2 regions of the Paenibacillus sp. NPDC056933 genome follow, and region 1 is predicted to be linked to the other one. Evidence: predicted binding sites of a transcription regulator. Region 1 holds the regulator's gene; the other holds the start of a gene.

What was found. The regulator LexA, encoded in region 1, represses DNA repair genes until DNA is damaged. The targets are predictions, from matches to a motif close to CGAACATATGTTCG.
Region 2: a site for LexA is predicted at 3,148-3,161, ahead of addB (helicase-exonuclease AddAB subunit AddB). Genes of this name have one in related genera too.

Annotation. Positions count from the first base shown of each region.
Region 1 covers NZ_JBHUQN010000002.1:295,121-305,575, reverse strand. Annotated here, with positions in the region: partial or broken gene ACFTRD_RS16345 (transposase) at 1-27, shown strand, start outside; gene ACFTRD_RS16340 (hypothetical protein) at 340-894, opposite strand; gene ACFTRD_RS16335 (hypothetical protein) at 966-1,694, opposite strand; gene ACFTRD_RS16330 (hypothetical protein) at 1,875-2,342, opposite strand; gene ACFTRD_RS16325 (zinc ribbon domain-containing protein) at 2,863-3,066, opposite strand; gene ACFTRD_RS16320 (SOS response-associated peptidase) at 3,333-4,004, opposite strand; partial or broken gene ACFTRD_RS16315 (IS3 family transposase) at 4,521-4,691, shown strand; gene ACFTRD_RS16310 (bZIP transcription factor) at 4,767-5,405, opposite strand; gene ACFTRD_RS16305 (aldehyde dehydrogenase) at 6,535-7,836, shown strand; gene lexA (transcriptional repressor LexA) at 7,940-8,566, opposite strand; gene ACFTRD_RS16295 (LysM peptidoglycan-binding domain-containing protein) at 8,871-9,248, shown strand; gene ACFTRD_RS16290 (DUF896 domain-containing protein) at 9,344-9,553, shown strand; gene ACFTRD_RS16285 (hypothetical protein) at 9,680-10,192, shown strand; gene ACFTRD_RS16280 (HAD family hydrolase) at 10,221-10,455, shown strand, end outside.
Region 2 covers NZ_JBHUQN010000002.1:1,085,184-1,095,638, reverse strand. Annotated here, with positions in the region: gene ACFTRD_RS19855 (NUDIX hydrolase) at 1-67, shown strand, start outside; gene ACFTRD_RS19850 (Na/Pi cotransporter family protein) at 139-1,140, opposite strand; gene ACFTRD_RS19845 (class I SAM-dependent rRNA methyltransferase) at 1,647-3,023, shown strand; gene addB (helicase-exonuclease AddAB subunit AddB) at 3,226-6,732, shown strand; gene addA (helicase-exonuclease AddAB subunit AddA) at 6,729-10,455, shown strand, end outside.

The sequences.
Region 1 (10,455 bases):
AAGCACAAAAATTCATGGGGAAGTTGACGCGTTAGGGAATCCACTTCGCTTCGACTTGACCGAAGGCGTGTATTCATGAAGAAGTTAAATGTATATTTACTAAAGGAATTAATTTAAATGATCTCCAAGCATTAATCAATAAGCCAATCACTTTAGAGGGTTTCTTGGTATTCTCCTCAAATAACAATTTATTGCGGCTTGAGATTGAAGAATTTGAACTTATTTAAAGTTTCAATGAGTCAACAGAAGTGAATTAAAAAAGAAGTAATCAAAAAAATCTCTGTTTGTAAAATCAAACAGAGATTTTTGCGATTTAAAAAGTCGTACACATATGCACAGTTAGTTTGGTAATTGGCCTGAACCTACATATTTCTCTTTCTTGCTGTTCCACTTATAGTTAGCAACAGCAATTTCCCATCCACCTTCAGGATAGTAGCTCTTCCAAAGTTGTTTTATTTCCCCTGTTTTCGAAATCTCTATCCGAACATCTCCAGTAACAGATAGTTTCTTTTTTAAGGTTCCGTCCTGGTACTTGTATACGAACAACTCAGTATTCGAAGGGGAATAATCAAGAGTAACAGCTACATGCTTTTCTTTAGCCGAGATATTGAGGATGTGAAATATTGGATCTTCATCGCTGTAATAATTTGTGTCTATAAGGACGATAACACCTTTAGAGTTAATCAAATAAAAATTGCCTGAGTCAGTGATTAATAAATGTTCTTTCTTATTATCTCCGTTTAGGTCTACTGATTTACTGACTGTTAAACGCTCCCTAGGGAATTTCTTTACAAACAAAGTCTTCGGATTAACGGAAGCAGCATCGGCAGTTGATGGTAAGTAAATTACCCCGAACATTGTTAAAGCACAGATAAACGCAATAATTTTTCTCATTATAAATTTCCTTTCTAGTAGCGGTATTTCAGCGGTCTTTCAAATCAAGAAATTCTTTTGGTGAATGTACGTTAGTTAGTAGTGATTTTCTTTTCACTAACATCAGTAGCGAAAAATAAAATCCCCGCTACTTCTGAACCGAGTACACTGTAACGTATTCCATCTCTTTCGGTCGATTCGTCAACTTTAATCCAATCAATGCCTTCTCGGTAAACGTTCATATCAGTAAGTACTTCAGTTATAGCAGTTGGGGGGAGATTTGGATTAACAGCAAGAATAATAATTCTCATTGTTAGTAGAACATCTGTACCTGATTCCGTAGTTCCGTTAGGGCTTCCAGTCATTGTGATATCTCTTACAGAACTGTCTGCTCTGTTAACCCCTCCAGCAATTCCTACATAATCGTTAAGCCTGTACTTAAATCCATCTTGGTCTTTTCCCGGTCTCACTTCTAATTCTTTCTCGATTCTTATGTGTGAAACACCAACTTCTTTAGCACGTCTGTTAAACGAGTCTCTGAATTCCTCAGGTGTCATATGTAAACTTCCCGGTATTTTTTCTTGATCTATTCCTTCTTCCTTAACCTCTTCTTTTTTTAACTTCGTTTCTTCTTTGCTTGTAACAAGCTTCTCAGTCTCAAAAACCTTTTCAGACTTATTTTCAGCAGGGGTCACTGCTTTAGTCACGAACTCTTGTTTCTGTTCTGTTGAATCATAACTATCAATGCTGAAGGTTATTACTCCGGCTATGATAACGATGATTAACCAAAACCACCATTTTTTTTGAATAGGCTTTTTCAACCTTATTCCTCCTTATATAGAAATGATTAACAACATAAATAGTCTATCAGGACTAGGTATATTTTGCTATTAAAAATAGTGTGGGTGTGAAGTGATGAATACATATAAAGTACTACAAATGAAAAATGCTCTCCAGCTTCATGCAGGAGAGCATTTTTTGAATTTGTACTATAATATTGTTTAGCTGTGTTTTGTAAATTGAATTGTATAAGGTTCGTTGTAGTTGTTGATGCCGTTATCCATAATTCTGAAGTAAACCTTCTCACCAGGTTTAGCACTCATCCCAATTGCCTCAGCGTATCCAGGCCCATTCCAGTTATCCATTTGAATGGACAGTATCGCACCGCTTGCATCCATTTTAATAACACCCATAATAATATCGAAATTAGCTGGTGGGGTAGCAATAACGCCAAATGAGATTACAGAAGATCCATTTGTGTTGTCTACAACATAATAGTCATTATCACTCATGCTATCTAAATACTGTGTTGCGCTAAATCCGGAAGATTGATTAACGCTTGAATACATTACTTCCGCAGTCTCAAAAGTATCTGCCCAACCAGTTGCAGCGAATGCCGAACTTGAACCAAATGCCAATAAACAAGCAGTTGCCATAACAGAAATAGAGAATTTTCTTAATCTTTTCATATTCAAACCTCCCAAATATACTAGAACCAATAAAGTAAGATTCTGTTATAAGTTGTTATTTGAAATTAAAGATATCGAAGAGCTCTCACATAATTAGGTCGGCCAACCATGGTTAAATATACCATATATAATTCGTATTTGTAAATAATTCCTTTGTAAAATGTTGGATGTATAAATATTATTTTGGAGTTTGTTGTTTATTTCTAGATCGAAACGAGTTATTATCTGCAGGAAAAGCATGCCTTTTGTCGAATTGATAGATTGATGATGAAATGAATTATACATATAAGATATTATCCACAGATATGACTTTCTCGCAGCAGCATTAACCCAGGTCCGCGTATCCGTCTGGCATGTTCTGGATGATCGCGAGCACATCATTGACTATGGTGGTCCGGTGGAGGAGTATAGCCCAGTATCCATTAAGATCGTGGGGAAGAGATACTTTCGTGATACGTTTGAGTTTAGGGTACAAAAATAGGAGCCTCTATCAATTGGCTCCATTGTTAACTATGAATATTTATTGTTTAAAACTAAATGTTTCAAATGTCTCAAGAAATTCTGACAAGGCATAGAACCCCATCCCGATACATAGAAACCCTACGATAAAGCAACCAATGATCGAATTAGCAAATCCACTGGATCGTCCGTAATGTTCTCCGCAATTGGGACACAGAATAGCGGAGCTAGAAATTGGATGTCCACAGGATCTGCACGGCTCCATTTTTTTACTTCTTCGACCAGTCAATCTCCTATAGATATTAAGAAACATTCCAGCGATGCCCATTAAACCCAGTATAAATAGTGCTATGATAAAGCCTGCAAAGAATAACATACCAAAGATCTCACTGATATTATCAATCACAACGAACCTCCAACTATGTAATTAACCTAGAATAGTCTATCAGACCTATGTGGTTATTTCCATTTATTTCTGAGTTAAAAGCAAAAAAAAGTGATGACCCCTAGGGTATCACTTCAGTTGAACTTCTAATTTACTTCCTTCAATAATTCTTCATTGTTATTCCGTACATTGCCAACTTCCTTCGGCACCTTGTAAGCTCGCATCTCAGAGGCTGTATATGGCTTCAGTAAACCGAGGAGCGACTGAACATCATCGTTGTCTCTTCCGAGCCATTCAGCCTCATCCTCAGGCCGCAGGATAACCGGCATGCGATTATGGATGTTTTCCATGAGAGTATTGGGTTCGGTAGTTATAATTGTGCACGTACTCAACTTATTGCCGTCCGGACCTGTCCAGGTGTCATATAATCCAGCAAGTGAAAAAATGGAGTCGTCTTTCATAAGAATCCGCAGCGGCTGCTTGGCCGATCCTTCTTTACGCCACTCGTAAAACCCGTTCGTAGGGATAATGCAGCGCTTAGATCTGATCAGGCGTTTAAAGGCTAGTTTTTCGGCCAGCGTTTCAGCACGAGCGTTAATCATCTTATTACCAATCTTGTCCTCCTTGGCCCAAGTAGGGACCAGACCCCAACGGAGCGAACCTAATCTATTTCCGTCTTTGCTTCCAATAATGGTTGGGATGTACTGCATAGGTGCAGCGTTGTAATTCGGCTTGTACTCAAATCCATATACAATCGAAGCATAGTACCTGTTCATGATAGCATCAATGGGGTCAGTGATTGTAAATCTTCCGCACATGATAATGCCTCCTTTGAGACTCTATACTATGTAATTTTACTCTAATCTCTTAGAATAGAAACAGGGGATTTGTGGAGATACGCATCCAGAAGCTTAGTCTATTAATTGGAGCAGTTGTGTTGGCATTTAGCTTAGTTTCTAACCAATCTGTAAACGCAGCTGTGGATTACAGTGGGGATTGCTAGATGGGAAGCAACTTTATAACAGTGGCGGCTTCACAGAAGGAAATTTGATAGGCACTGAAGTTATAGATAACAATGAATCAACAATTTTCACGATAGAAAAGGGAACACCTGGATCGGCGGGAGCTTTGGATGATATTTACTATGATTTAACAACTCTCCGTTCGATTTTATAATATTGACTTAAGGCAGATAGAGCGACAAATGATATTCTGGAATTATTGGACGTGAATGAAAATTATCTCGGCAATATTTCTGTTACCGTGACTGATGGGTGGCTTATATTGTTATCTGAAGCAATTGCAGGGGTTAGTAAAGTTAGCCTGTAAACATAAATAATGCCTCCCAAGAATCATTCTTTGGGCATTTTAAGGATGAAACAAATATAAAAGAATGCGAAACACTAGAAGAAGTCAAACGAGAAATTAAGTGTTATATGATGTATTACAATCATTATCGAGGACAATGGAATTTGAAGAAGCTGCCGTCTGTAAGATACAGATAGCAGCTTCTTCAAATTGTCTATTTTTTTCAAATGTCCTTTACAAAGGTTACACTTTATAACTGGTAGTACCTTTTATTATCTTACTGTATATTCAAAAACTTCATCTTGTATCTTAATTACAGCTTTTAATGGTTTGTCACTTTCAGCGACCTCGTTCGGTATCTCTGCAAGATAATATAACGTGGTGGTTTTTAGAGGATTGACGCTGGTAATGTTACTGTAAGTGAAGTCTTCTCCTCCTTTTTCCTCAACGGTACTGAAAGTAGGGTAGTCATACTGATTATCAAATATTAAGGTGACGTTTGCTATTTCATCTGCATCAATGCCGGTAGTATATAAATTTTTGGCTTTGATTGTGAGTGCAAAATATGTAGAATCATCTTCTTTTGATTCGTAGTATGTATAGAAATTGCCTGGTTTTGAAGGTTCAATCTTTTTAGAAAACTTTTGTTTAGATACTGAAATTTCCGCAAACCCGTCTATCGTTACTGTTTCTCCTTTTTTAATTGAAGTTGCAGTACTTTCTTGTTCTTGATCAACAGAATCTGCAGATGTTTCAACTGCTGGCTCTTCTTTGGATTCTGTTTGTGATAAAGTAGATTCTACTTTATTCGCAACGCCCCCATCACTTTTTGAATCGGCTTTAGATTGAGGTGAGCAAGCGGCAAGTGTTAAAAATGCGGTAACAAGCAAAATACCTGATACTATTCTCATATTACTAATAATCCTCCTATATATGTTCTTATTATATAGTCTATCAGACCTAGGAAAATGTTTCTATATGTAATTCTTAATATCTCTGATTTCACTGTATATAAGGGAACGTATATTCGTGCGTAAGTGAACACTAGGTGATTAACTTGCTAACGGATTATCAATGTAAGGTCCTATGGATCTTATACAACTACAAAGGTGTTGGCGCAAGTTTCCCACAGTCCACGAGTTGACGGCAAATATAAACCAGACGTCTTGGCTGTTCTCGAAGCTCTTATAGACGCGGAATACATAACATTGGGATAACAAGTCGGATACGTCCAACAAAGTCATTTTGGAAGGACCCAAGGTTGACTACACTCCACCTCCGGGGAACATTGACTATTGGACTGAATATTAGGGGAGGCGCTTGTCATACGTAGTAGACTTGAAGGAAACGTATTGTATGAAAGCTCAAGGATGATTATGCTAGAGTATAGAGAGGCTTGGTTGGCGCCGAAATAGGTCTCTGTTAACTAATGAATTTGTATGGCTTTTTAATTGGGAGAATTCGGATTGAACAGAGTCATATAGATGACGCTTAGTACCTTTATTTCAGATGATGTCAAAGTAGTAATGTAATCAAAATGAGTATTTGAAACGAGTTTCTTCATTATAATAAGAAAAAAGGGCGCCCACAAAATGCCCGCAAAAGTCTGAATGATTATGATTAGTTTTGAAAAGTATGGAACATAAACCGTATGCAAGTCCATCAATGGGAACGCGATCAATATATCACGTTGTACTAATAGCTGAATCCCTTGGCGCTCTAGCGCTGAGGGATTTTTCTTTTTGTGGGCGTGTAACTATATACTTAACGAAAAACCAAAATGCCCACACCAAATGATTAGTGATGGTTAAGGATTTCATTCATTGAACTATGATTAAGAGGTTCCCATTCAAAGTACATATCCGTGTAGGATTTCTTGGTTACATCTTGTCAGTTCTGAGAAAGAAGCAGCGGATAATTGTTAATGTATATTCACAGAATTTGTGTCATCACCTTATGTTGATAGTTTCATATAGATGCGATATGATACATTTATGTTTTTAGTAATTAAATTTTAGGCAATTAATTGGAGATGTAAATATGGAGTTAGAAAAGAAAATCGTTGCGCAGCAGCGCACATTGTTTAATACAGGTCAAACCAAATCGATTGAGTACCGTATTTGTGCTCTCCAGCAATTAAGACAGGGAATTGAGAAATATCAGCAACGTATTCTCGATGCACTTCGTGTGGATCTGAATAAATCCGAAACGGAAGCTTATGGATCCGAGATTCGTATTGTGTTGGGCGAGTTAGACTTTGCTTTGGATCATATAGAGGAATGGGCTGCGCCAAGACCAGTGCCGACGAATTCTGCTATACCTGATGGCGCAAGTACAATTTATCCTGAACCTTATGGTGTTGCTCTGATAATCGCACCGTGGAATTATCCATTCCAACTGGCCTTTGGTCCGCTAATTGGAGCTATTGCTGCAGGTAACTGTGCCATTATCAAGCCCTCTGAATTAACGCCAGCTGTATCGCGCCTGACTTATGATCTGGTTCACGAGATATTTCCTGAGGAGTACGTCGCTGTTATGGAAGGGGAAGTGGGGACCAGTACAGCACTGTTAAAGGAAAAGTTTGATTATATTTTCTTTACAGGCAGTACAGGTGTGGGTCGCATTGTTATGAAGGCAGCAGCTGAGCATTTGACCCCGGTTACGTTGGAATTAGGTGGGAAGAGTCCGGTCATTGTTAATAAAGATGCGGATCTGAATCTGGCAGCTCAGCGCATTGTGCGCGGTAAATTCCTGAATGCCGGACAAACCTGCGTCGCTCCGGACTACTTGCTTGTGCACGAGCATGTACATGACAAATTGCTGGAATTAATCAGCGCAGAGATTGAGGACAAATTTGGTGCTGATGTGTTGCAGAACACTGATTTTCCGCATATTGTCAATGATCGCAACTTTGATCGTTTATCCGCGTTACTCCAAGATGGCAAAACATTGATCGGTGGGCGTTCTAAACGTGATCAACTGTTCATTGAACCAACAGTACTGGGTGAAGTGGATTGGAAGTCACCTGTTATGCAAGAAGAGATCTTTGGTCCAATTCTTCCTGTGTTTAAATATAGTGATCTTAACCCGATGCTAGAGGAGATTATTCGTCGTCCAAAACCACTGGCATTATATCTCTTCACTCAGGATGAGGTTCTCCAAAATCAGGTTTTGAACCAAGTATCTTTCGGTGGCGGTTGTATTAATGATACGTTGTCTCATATGACATCACATTATCTCCCGTTTGGCGGAGTAGGAGAAAGTGGAATGGGTTCTTACCACGGTCAGCAGAGTTTCGATGTGTTCTCACATCATAAGAGCGTGCTCAAACGCAGCAAATAAATCATAATAAGCACTACGTACACAAAGAGGTTGTCCTGATGAACAGGGCAACCTCTTTGTGTATTTCATTATGATACGAACCAACGGACCAACTTCAATCATATTAATGTATATCACGGAAAAGGCCAATGACTTTACCCAGAATACTGACGTGTTTCAAACGCAAAGGTTCAAAGGTCGCATTCTCTGGTTGAAGACGAATATGATCTTTCTCCTTGTAGAACGTCTTCACCGTAGCTTCATCGTCTTCAGTCATGGCTACAACGATATCGCCGTTATCCGCAGTTTGCTGCTGACGTACGATAACATAGTCTCCGTTAACAATGCCTGCTTCAACCATACTGTCTCCCACAACCGAAAGCATAAATACTTTTTGCTCGCCTACATAGTGCGTAGGAAGGGGAAAGTAATCTTCGATGTTCTCTGTTGCTGTAATTGGAACCCCAGCAGTAACCTTACCAACAATAGGAATGCGAGCGACACTGTGAGCAAACTGATGTGAATGCTCTGACTCTTCCTGGCTTAGAAGTTCAATGGCTCTTGGCTTGGTCGGGTCCCGTCTTATGAGACCTTTCTTCTCCAAACGATCCAGATGTCCATGTACTGTAGAGCTGGAAGCCAATCCAACGGCTTCACCAATTTCGCGTACGGAAGGAGGATACCCCTTCAACCGGACTTCATTACGTATAAATTCCAGAATAGCCTGTTGCCTGCTGGATATCTTCGACATACCGTATCAACCCCATTTTAGTAACGTTTGGGAAAATTATAACATAGAACCTCCGTTCGTACAAACATAAGTTCTAAATAATAAGGCATAAAATCAATGTTTTTTTGCAAATTAACATGAATTTTTTCTGTTTATCCATTCAAATACTGCAAATGAAAGATTTCATATTATAGAAGAAAGAGATAAGAGGTTATCTACAAATAAAAAAAAGCGAACAATTGTTCTAAAAAGTTATTGAACAAAACAAATGTTCGTGTTATATTGGTTTCAACAGATAGGAACAAACGTTTGGAGGTTAATAATTATGAGATATTCTACTTATCAAAGCATTTACGAACCGGTTAATACAGAATTGGTTAAAACAAACATAGGGAACTTCAAGAAGGTATTTACAAAAGGCAAAACACCAACATGGATGTTGAAATTAGTAATCGTATCTTTAATCATATTTATTGGATGCAGCACAGTACTCACTGTATTTGCAGGCAATGAGAACAACCTGTTACCTGGCGGGAAGACGGTTGTTTCGCAAGGTGATACGCTTTGGAGTATATCATTGGATCACAAACCGGAAAGTATGGATACACGTATATATATAGAAGCAATTAAAAAAGTGAATCAACTTCAGTCGACTTCAATACAGGTAGGGCAAGTGCTAATACTGCCTCAATTCACTGAGTAAACTGCATATCTATACGCATAAATGCGTATCAACTTGACAAGCAGCCTTTATCATGTCAAAGTTAATATGACTTTGTATTTTTGGAGGGGACAAGCTTGGATATAGATAGTCTGGTAGCACGTATTAATGAATTGGCCCGTAAGCAAAAATCCACTGGGTTGACAGAGGAAGAGCTCGCTGAACGTGCCAAGCTTAGAGAAATCTATTTGAATAATATTCGCAGCAATTTCAGACAGCAACTGGATTCGATTGAAATTGTAGATGATGAGAATGATCAAGGCCACCAAGGCAAACTCAAACACTAAGGAAACCTAATGATATCATTTTGATATTTAGGTTTCTTCCTGTTATTTAGAGAATGCAAATTATAGGGGGAACTATTGGTTTGCAATGATGTAAGCCGATACAAAGAACATCTAAGGGGGATTCTCATGTCGCGTTCGTTCGAGAGAACGGTTCGGAAAAATTCAAAGCAGCTGAACCAGCAACGTAAAAAGAACGGTCAACCGATTTCAGGTACACCAGGTGAGGACGTATTCAAAGGACGTAGTCTTCTGTTTCCTATTTTTCTGATCGGACTCGCATTCCTGTATCTCTTTATGAGTACGTTTCTTGTCAAAGCTCCGATGACCACTTGGGACTGGGTGACCATGCTGCTGTATGTATTTTTGGCAGTCATCTTCATGCTTCGTCGACCTTATGTCAAGATAGGAAGTAACCGAATCTTGACGACTAAAGGAAACCGTGAGCGTTCAATTGGAGTCGATGATATTGTGAAATTCAGAATTGAGCCAGGCACGGTTGTTATTGAGCATAATGCACGAGGCAAGAGATGGGTATTTACCAAACTACTCAATCGTTATGATACCGATGCAATCACTGAACGTCTTCTGAAATTCGCCAAAGCACATCAGATCACTGTGGAAACATACGAGAAAAAGTAATTATTGCATAAAGGGGAAGATGACCGAAATGGCGTTAAAAGCGATTTTGTTCGACCTGGATGATACTTTGCTGTGGGATGAGCGCAGTGTTCGTGAGGCATTTCATGAGACCTGCCTGATCGCAGCACAAGAGACAGGGGTTAAACCTGAAGAACTTGAAGAAGCAGTTCGTAATGAGGCACGTAATCTGTATGAATCCTATGAAACCTTTTCGTTTACCAAAATGATTGGAATCAACCCGTTTGAAGGTCTTTGGGCTAACT
Region 2 (10,455 bases), 790 kb from region 1:
AAGCGGGTACGATAATAACGATGATATACTACGTGAGGCGCTGAATAAGTTGGGCATTAACGTATAATACAATAAAAGACTGACTAATTTTGTAGGTGTGGCACGTTGGGCTACAGTTTGTCGAGCGGGTTCAAAACATCAAGCCATGGGTGACTTCGCCACTGGGGTGGAGACCGGTGGTTTTTTGTGCCAGATGGGCAAGTAACAGAATGGCAGGGCAAGCAGGGAACTGGTGACGTTAAAAAGGGTCTGGGCATGCGCAATCTGTGCCCCGTTATCCGCTGACAGCCAGGCCGAAGCTGCATGCAGCTGGCCGATCAGCGGCATAAACAGCAGCGCCCCCGCGATGTTTAATACGACATGGGAGGCTGCGACAAATTTGCCTGCAGATGCTCCGCCAGCGGCAGCAATCACGGCAGTGATGCAGGTCCCCACGTTGGACCCTATAACAATGGCGATACCGATCTCCACAGGTAATACCCCTGTGGCTGCAAGCGTAATCGCCATGCTGATGACGGCTGCACTGCTATGGATGAGTGCCGTCAGACACGCGCCTGCCAGGAAGCCCCACCACAAACTGTCGGCTGAGCGGTCCAGGAACCACTGAAATACGCCCATGCTTCGCAGCGGTACGGCTATGGACTGCATTACTTGTATGCCTGTCATGACGAGAGCAAATCCGGCAGCTGCGAGGAAACTGTATTGCATGTTGAACAGAGTCCGGCGCATGCGCTCTGGAGCTGCCTGATTGCGTTCACCAAGCACAACAAAGACAGCCCATCCCGTCAGGGACAGGGCAAGCAGAGGCAGGGAAGCACGCCCGATCTGCAGTCCAACCAGTTCCGTTGTCAGGCACGTCCCGATGTTCGTGCCGAGGATAATGCCAAGTGTGCGTCCGTACGTAATCAATCGGGCATTAGCTAGTCCAATGGTTAGCACGGTGACCGCGGTACTGCTTTGCAGCAAGGCTGTTGCACCTGCACTGAAAGCCATGCCTTTCCAGGGAGCTGAAGTGGCCCGGTCCAGCCATCCAGCCAGCAGGGGCCCTGCCATTCGTTGTAAGGCGGTTTCCATCAGCTTCATCCCGCCAAAAAAGATAAGAAGCCCGTATAACAGGGGCAACACAACATCTCTGAACATGAGTTCATCATTCCTTCCGTGCATATCCTTATCTCATCCTATGAGTAAGTAGGGACAACCATGACAGGCTAACTGAATTACTAATTAGGTAAAAGAATCGGAGAAATAATTCGTCGCCGAAGCATCACCCCAATTACCGCACCCCGGATCAAAAGATACGGAGATTCCGCAAACGCAGCGGAGGGGATGGAATTGGAACAGTAGAAGCGAAGCGTTTATTGTAATAGGGGTTGAATTAAAGATTCACACGGAACGGAGAGGGCAGAAAAAACCTGAAGAAGCGAAGCGCTCGCCTTTATCCCCGGATTTTCCCTTAAGAAAGGGAATCAAAAAAATCTGGGGATAACAGCGATCGGAAGGTTGTTCTGTCATCGTAGTGGCAAGTGTGAATTTGAGATTCATCTATAACAATGAAACAGCGATCGAAAGTCCAATCCATACCCGCAGCGGTCTCCTTTGCACCAAGCCTATCTTTTGAACAATAAATTAAAGGAAGTGAATCGATCTTGCCATCCGTTACACTGGAACGCAGTCGCAAAAAGCGGCTTGAACATGCTCATCCATGGATATTTAACAATGAAATCGCCTCCGTTGAAGGAAACCCCGAGCCGGGAGATTTGGTCAACGTATTGAATCATCAAGGTCGCTATTTAGCGACGGGTTACTATAACCCTGCATCTCAAATTACCGTTAGAGTCGTAGCCTATCAGCCTTTGGAATTTGAACAGATGGACACTTCTTTTTTTGCAGCGCGTTTTCGTGATTGCTTGCGCCACCGGGAGCGTTTTATCCGGGATGGAGAGGCGTATCGTCTCGTTTATGGGGAAGCTGATTTTCTGCCAGGTCTGATTGTTGACCGCTTTGGCAGTGTTCTTGTTGTACAGTTGCTCACACTGGGCATGGACCGTTGTCGTGAAGCGATCGTACAAGCTCTCGTGGAAGTGATGCAGCCTGAGGGCATCTATGAACGCAGTGATGTTCCCATTCGTGAACTGGAAGGTTTGGAGCAGACGAAGGGACCTCTATATGGGGACTGCCCGCGTCATGTCACGGTAACTGAGAACGGATTGCTCATTAAGGTCGATATCGTGGAAGGCCAGAAGACTGGCTACTTCTTCGACCAGCGCGAGAATCGTGCAGCGATCGAACCTCTTATGAAGGGTTGGGGCTACAAGAGTGGCATTACGCTCCAACAGACTGAGCAGGATGGTTCGGAGCAATGGCTTCCTGTGAACAAAAGCGGCAAGGTAGTGACGTTTCCTTATTGGGACGGGGCAACGGTGCTGGAATGTTTCTCACACACAGGCAGCTTCACGTTGAACGCCTGTAAATATGGAGCCAAAAAAGTAACATGCCTTGATATCTCAGAGCATGCGATTGAAAGTGCACGAATCAACGTAGAGCTGAACGGTTTCACTGACAGGGTCGAATTTGTCGTTGCGGATGCATTCCAATACTTACGTGAGCAGGTCAAAGGCCTCGATGATCGTAATGCACGTGCGCGTGCCGGAGAACAGAAAGTGGATACTTCCAAAGCGCTTGCAGCCGGTGGTAAAACGTTCGATGTGGTCATCCTTGATCCGCCGGCATTTGCCAAAACGAAATCAGCGGTCAAAGGTGCGTGCCGCGGATATAAAGACATCAACCTGCAAGGGATGAAACTGGTGAACGAGGGAGGGTATCTGGTAACGGCAAGCTGTTCTTACCACATGCGTCCAGACCTCTTCCTGGAAACGATTGCGGACGCAGCCGAGGATGCAGGCAAAGTACTGCGTCTGATTGACTGGAAAGCAGCCGGCAAGGATCACCCTCAAATTTTGGGTGTAGACGAAGGTCATTATCTGAAATTCGCCATTTTTGAAGTGCGCAGTAAAAAGAACTAATCTTGCGATTTCAATTGTGGATCCAACATATCGATATATATTCAGGCAAAGAGCCTACAGTTTGGATAAACTGTGGGCTTTTTGTTGTGCGCTGCTGAGGGTCTATGAAATTACCGGATAGTGGCAAACGTATGTTCCGAACCAAGCCAGATATGTTATACTGGAATTAAAATCTTGTTCGTGATGGTTTGGAGGATTAAACATGTCTGTACGCTTTATTATTGGCCGGGCAGGCAGCGGCAAGAGTGCGCTGATTACCCGGGAAATCACATCCTTGCTTCAAAAGGAACCGCAAGGCGAACCACTTATTCTGCTGGTCCCGGAACAAAGTACGTTTCGAACCGAGCAGTCATTGGTGTCTTCCGGGGCGGTTAAAGGTACCATGCGTGCTGAAGTGCTTGGTTTTCGCCGATTGGCCTATCGGGTAATGCAGGAGGCAGGTGGTTCTGCACGTATTCCGATTGGGGCTGAAGGAAAAAAAATGCTGCTCTATAAAGTGCTTCAGCGTCGCAAAGAAGAATTGAAGCTGTTTGGAGCATCAGGCAGCCAGCTGGGATTTATAGGTGACTTAAATGATTTATACAGTGAGTTTAAACGTTATGAACTTAACCCCACTTCACTGGAAGAAGGATTTTCCGCATGGAATACTTCATCCTCGTCTGCACCGATTCTGGGGGAGAAGCTGCATGACTTACTTTTAATATACGGTGATTATGAAAAGGAACTGACTGGACTATATATTGATGATGAAGATACGTTGACTGATCTGACAAAGCGATTGTCAGAGAGCGCGTTGCTGCAAGATGCACAGATCTGGATCGATGGATTTCAAGGATTTACGCCGCAGGAAATGAGCGTTATTGGAAGATTGATGATGCAAGCATCTTCCGTGACGATTACACTGACGTTGGATCGTGCCTATGACCACGGCGCACTTCCTGAGGAACTGGAACTGTTCCATCCCACAGCGAGTGCATACACGCGCCTCAAAGGCATGGCTGAGGATCTGGGTGTCCTTCATGAGACAACTGTGCTTCAACCGGAAGTTTTGCCAAGATTTGAAGGCAGTCCTGGACTCGCTCACTTGGAAGCTGGCTTCGATCGCCGGATTCGGTGGAAGAGTGAGGGGCGTGATGCGGGTGTCAGACTTTATGCAGCTGAGAACCGTCGGGCTGAGATGGAAGGGGCACTGCGTGAGATGCGTCGTCTGGCGCAAGATGAAGGTGCGCGTTACCGGGATATGGCAGTACTCGTTCGTCAGCTGGATACATACGCCGACATTGCTGAGCCCCTGTTCAGAGACTATGACGTTCCTGTCTTTCTGGATCGGAGAAGAAATGAACTGCATCATCCACTATCTGAATTTATTCGTTCTGCACTGGATATCGTTCGTCGCCGCTGGCGTTACGAGGATGTATTTCGCTGTGTCAAAACGGATCTGCTGCTTCCGCGTGATGGCTCCATCACACGTGAAGATATGGATCAGCTCGAAAATTATATATTGGCTTGCGGGATTCACGGATATCGCTGGACAGATGGTAAGCCATGGAAGTATGTACCCAGCCTCTCCTTGGAAGACAACGGTCAGGAGGGTCCCAGTCGGGGACGGGAACAGATGCTTTCTTTAATGGAGAAATGTCGAGCGGTGATTGTTGATCCACTGGGTGCTTTTGAGAAACGAATGCTTAAGGCAAAGACAGCCAAAGACCGATGCGCGGCGCTTTACAGGTTGCTGGAGGATGCCGAGATTCCCTGGAAGCTGGATCACATGTCTGCAGAAGCCAAGGCACAGGGGGACCCGGAACGTTCAAGAGAGCATCGCCAAATGTGGGGTGCTGTCCTGGATCTACTGGACCAGATGGTCGATATGATGGGGGCCGAACGGCTGGATATGGATCTGTTTGCCGGGTTAATGGAGACCGGATTGACTGAACTGAAATTGGGCCTTGTTCCTCCAGCACTTGATCAGGTATTGGTTGGGTCGATGGATCGTACACGGCTTCAGGATATCAAGTATGTATTTATTCTGGGTGCGGTAGATGGTGAACTGCCCGCTGTCCCTCAGGATGATGGTGTATTAACCGAGCAGGAACGACAGCTGTTGACGGAAAGAGGTTTGGGGCTTGGACCGGGGGCAACAAGACAAATGCTGGATGAGCGCTTTCTGATCTATACGGCCCTGACAGCGGCGAGCAAGCAGTTATGGCTGAGTTATCCTGTCGCAGATGATGAAGGGAAGGCACTTCTTCCTTCAGAAGTTGTTCGGCATATACGCAAGATGTTTGGTTTGCACGAGCAGCCACTACTGGCTCAGCCTCCTGTTGCGGGTTCAGAAGAGTCACACTGTTCTTACATTATTCATTCTGGTCAAAGCCTCTCTTATCTGATTGGACAATTGCGCAGATGGCGTCGTGGAGAAGATATTCCTGAAATGTGGTGGGCGGTATATAACTGGCATGTCTCTCGGGAGACGAGCAGACCTCAGCTGGAGCAGCTGCTTGGATCGATCTTTTATCGCAATCGGGCGCTACCCCTTCGTACCGCTACCAGCCGCAGATTATATGGCACAGAGGTAAGGACCAGTGTCTCGCGAATGGAGCGTTTTGTGGCGTGTCCGTTCTCCCATTTTGCATCCCATGGACTGCGGCTGAAAGAGCGCCAACTATACCGCTTACAGGCTCCGGACATCGGACAACTGTTCCATGCAGCCTTGAGTCAGCTTGCGATACGTTTGCGAGAGGAAAATCGCAGTTGGGGCAGTCTGTCTCCCGAGGAATGCCGAAAGGAAGCGGAGCACACCGTGGAGCAGATCGCACCACAGTTGCAGGGAGAAATCCTGCTTAGCACGAAGCGGTACGGCTACATTTTCCGCAAGTTAAAGGATATTGTTAGTCGGGCATCAGTTATTCTGGGTGAGCAGTCCAGACGCGGAAGTTTTGAACCGATTGGGCTGGAGCTTGATTTTGGACCGGATAAACCCCTGCCACCGCTGCGTTTTGAACTGGAAAATGGCTGCGTGATGGAGATTGTGGGTCGGATTGACCGTGTGGATGTAGCTGAAGGAGAGAACGGTCTGCTGCTGCGAGTCATTGATTACAAATCCAGCCAGACTGATCTCAAACTGCATGAGGTGTATTATGGCCTGTCATTACAGATGCTCACGTACCTGGAGGTGCTGCTTAGCGCTGCCGAGGAGTGGCTTGGAGAATCGGCTATGCCTGGAGGTACATTGTATTTCCATGTGCATAACCCTCTGCTGCAATCCGCGAACGGCATGACATCGGAGCAGGCAGGACAAGAACTGTTGAAACGGTTTAAAATGAAAGGCTTGCTGCTGGCAGACCGTGATGCGATCGCTCAAATGGATAATACCCTGGACAAGGGCTATTCAGCCATTATTCCGGTTGCCCTTAAGGCGGATGGCAGCTTCTACAGCAGTGCAGCTGTAGCTACGCCGGAGCAATGGGATACGTTGCTTGCTTCCGTGCGCAGAAACATACGCGAGATTGGCACCCGGATTACGGATGGGGATGTGGCGATTGAACCTTACCGTATCCAGCAGGAGGTTGCATGCACCTTTTGTCCGTACAAATCAGTCTGTCAATTTGATGAAACGATCGAAGGTAACGAATATAATCTGCTGTCCAAACCGGGCAAACAGCAAATCTGGGACATGCTGTCTCACCACAAGGGAGGGGAAAACTCATGACGAATATGCCAAAACCGGAGGGGAGCTTCTGGAGTGATGACCAGTGGAGTGCCATCTCGCAGAGCGGGGAAGACATCCTGGTTGCCGCTGCAGCCGGATCAGGAAAGACAGCCGTATTGGTTGAACGGATTATTCGCAAGATTGCAGACCCTTCCCAGGGATTCAGCGTAGACCGCCTGCTCGTCGCTACGTTTACCAAAGCGGCTGCTGCCGAAATGAAGCAGCGGATTAGGGAAGCGCTGGAACGTGCGCTTGAAGAACAGCCTGCGGAAGATCATCTGCGCAAACAACTTTCTCTGCTTGGACGGGCGTCTATTACAACGCTGCATTCATTCTGTATGGAAGTAATTCGCCGTTACTATCAGCAAATTCCGTTGAACCCGGCTTTTCGAATTTTGAATGAAAATGAAGCGGAAATTATGCGTCAGGAATTGTTGGAGGAACTGTTTGAAGAGAAGTACGGCGAGGAAGATGAAGGCAGCACATTCCGCGAACTGGTGGATTGGTTCAGTGGGGAACGAAACGATGATGCCATGCATCGACTTGTGCAGCGTTTGTATGATTTCTCACGAAGTCATTCCTGGCCGGATCACTGGCTGGCTGAGATGACAGCTGCTTTTCAAATGGAAAGTGTCGAGGCGCTTGGTCATTCTGCATGGGTTCAGAGTATTTTGCGCGATGCCGCTCTTTCCCTCAGTGGTGCGGCTGGTCTGCTGCGTCAAGGGATTAGCATATCGATGCAGCCAGAAGGCCCGAAACCTTATGCAGATACGTTAAAAGAAGATTTGGCGATGGTGGAAGAGCTTCTGTCAGCTGTTGAGGTGATGCCATGGGAAAGATTGCCTGAGGTGTTTCAGCCAGCAGCTTTTGGCAAGTTGAAGCCTTGTAAAAAGGACCAGACGGACCTGGGGTTACAAGAACAGGCAAAGGAACTGCGTGAGGCTGCGAAAAAAGCCGTGACCGATCTGAAAGGGTCATTGTTTGGAAGAAGTGCGTTTTCTTTCTGGCAGGAGCTGGAGCAGGCGGCACCACTAATGCAGGAACTGTCCAGGCTGGTCAGTGCATTTGGAGAACGATATCGACAGGCCAAGCAGGAGCGCGGTCAGGTCGATTTCAGTGATCTGGAGCATTACTGTCTTCATATTTTGCGTCATGAGGATTCTACACCTGAATTGTCCATGCCTTCAGATGCAGCCATGGAATACCGGGCACGGTTCGATGAAGTGCTGCTGGATGAATATCAGGATACCAATACGGTACAGGAAGATATCGTCAGATTGATCTCCAGAGAAAATCCGGGGAATCGCTTTATGGTCGGTGATGTAAAACAGAGCATTTACCGTTTTCGTCTGGCTGAACCCGGTCTGTTTTTGAACAAGTACCGTCAATATGCATCGAATTCGGTTACGGGTGAAGTTGGAGAGGGCGTTTCTTTGCGGGCAGGACGACGCATTGATCTTGCACGTAACTTCCGTAGTCGTGCAGAAGTAGTCCATTCAGTCAATATGTTATTCAAGCAGCTCATGAACGAAGGGGTCGCCGAGATTGCCTATGATGAACGGGCGCAGCTCGCTTATGGGGCTACTTTCCCGGCAGAGACGCTTGGGGATGAGGCATATACACCTGAACTCATGCTGATTGACCGCCAAGGCGGAGGACCTGATCTGACGGAAAGCACGGACGAGAATGGGGATGCGCTGCCTTCTGCTGAGCTGGAGAGTGCCGAGCTCGAAACCGCCCAGCTGGAAGCTAGGGCCATGGCTCGCCGTATTCGTGAAATGGTCGGAGATACGGATAAACCAGCCCTTAATGTTTATGATAAAGCCCTTCAATCCATGCGACCTGCCCGTTACGGAGACATTGTCATTTTGCTGCGTTCTGCTCTGATGTGGGCTCCCCTCATGATCGAGGAATTCAGACAACAGGGTATTCCTGCTGGAGGAGAGCAGAGCAAAGGGTATTTTCAGGCGACGGAAGTTGAAGTGATGTTGTCCCTGCTGCAAATTGTGGATAATCCAAGGCAGGATATTCCGCTTGCTTCCGTGCTTCGTTCGCCGATTGTAGGACTGGATGAAGAGGAACTGGCTCAGATTCGTCTTGGGGGCAAGAGACAATCTTTCTATGATGCTGTTGTATCGGCCGCAGGAGGCTTACCTGACTCGTTGAACGACTACAGGCAGCATGCCGGGCAGACATCAGACCCCGATTCATCTGCAATCCAGCTGCAATGGCCGGAAGTCTGGTCAGAAATGGAACAAGGGCTGCGGGAGTCGGCAGTATCCGTTGAGGCAGACATTATCGAACGTATGGGTGAACCCGATGTGGGAGCGAATGCAGAAGGTGGAGTCATTGATGCTGCTGTACGTGCAAGTACGGTTGAACGTATAAGCGAGGATGTGGATGGGGAGAACGGTACCGGCACAGAGCTGCAACAAAAGCTAATTCGCTTTATGCGTCAACTGGAACAGTGGCGGCTTGAAGCCAGACAAGGCAGTCTGAGCGAGCTGATTTGGCGCATGTACAGGGAAACAGGTTATTTGGACTGGATAGGCGGCCTTCCTGGAGGCATGCAGCGTCAAAGCAATCTGAAGGCCCTGTATGATCGCGCGCGACAATATGAGGAGGCAACGGCCAATCGTGGCTTGTTTCGCTTCCTGACCTATGTGTCCAGACTACGTGAGAACGGGGGAGATCTCGGGACCGTAGCCGGTGGTTCGGGAGAGCAGGATAACGCAGTACGCATCATGACGATTCACCGGAGTAAGGGCTTGGAATTCCCAATCGTTTTTGTCGGCGGCATATCCAAGATGTTCAATCAGCAGGATCTGAACTCGCCGTTTCTGATGCATAAGGAGCTGGGGTTTGGCCCGAGGTTTGTGGATCGTGAGAATCGGGTTGCCTATCCAACCTTGGCGAATCTGGCGATTCGCCGTCGTGCCCAGTTTGAGCTGCTTGCCGAAGAGATGCGGGTACTTTATGTGGCTCTGACCCGTCCGAAGGAGAAAATGATTTTGGTCGGTACGGTGAAAGATGTGGTTAAAAAGGCAGTGGCCTGGTCTCAGATTAAGGACAGTCCGGAACGGATATTGCCTGATTACCTGCTTGCAGCAGGACGTAGTTATTTGGACTGGATTGGTCCATCCCTGATGAGACACCCAGACGCGGTTTTGCTACGTGAACTTGCAGGAGGAAGTGATTCGTTTGCTGCCTGCCTTGTGGATGATGAATCACGCTGGAATATATCTGTCATCTCTGCTGATCACGTATCCCGAGACCTGTTCGTGGATCAGATGCATGGTGAGGAAGGCGGCATAACCGAAGTACGGAAACAGCGTGTTGCTGCCCTAAAAGCAGTTCAGCCTGTGGACTTGTTACCTTCCTCAGTTGAAAAAGAGATGCTCGAGTATGAACAAGATGCCATCCTGCGAGATAGTCCGATTGAACAGGGGGGCACACCAGGCGCGCAAGAGGGTGTACAGCTAATACACGAAGTCGAACGCGAGGTAGATAGAAGGTTATCCTGGACATATGCTCATCACGCAGCAACCCAGGTGGCTGCGAGTACATCGGTTACCGAGCTGAAAACATGGCTTGCCATGCAGGGTCATTCGTCGGTTCAGGTCATGGAAGAAATGCTAGAGCAATCTGAGGCATCTACGATGTATGAGATGCGGGAAGGATTAACCTCAGACGAGACGTTAACAAATGAGTCGATGAGGAAAG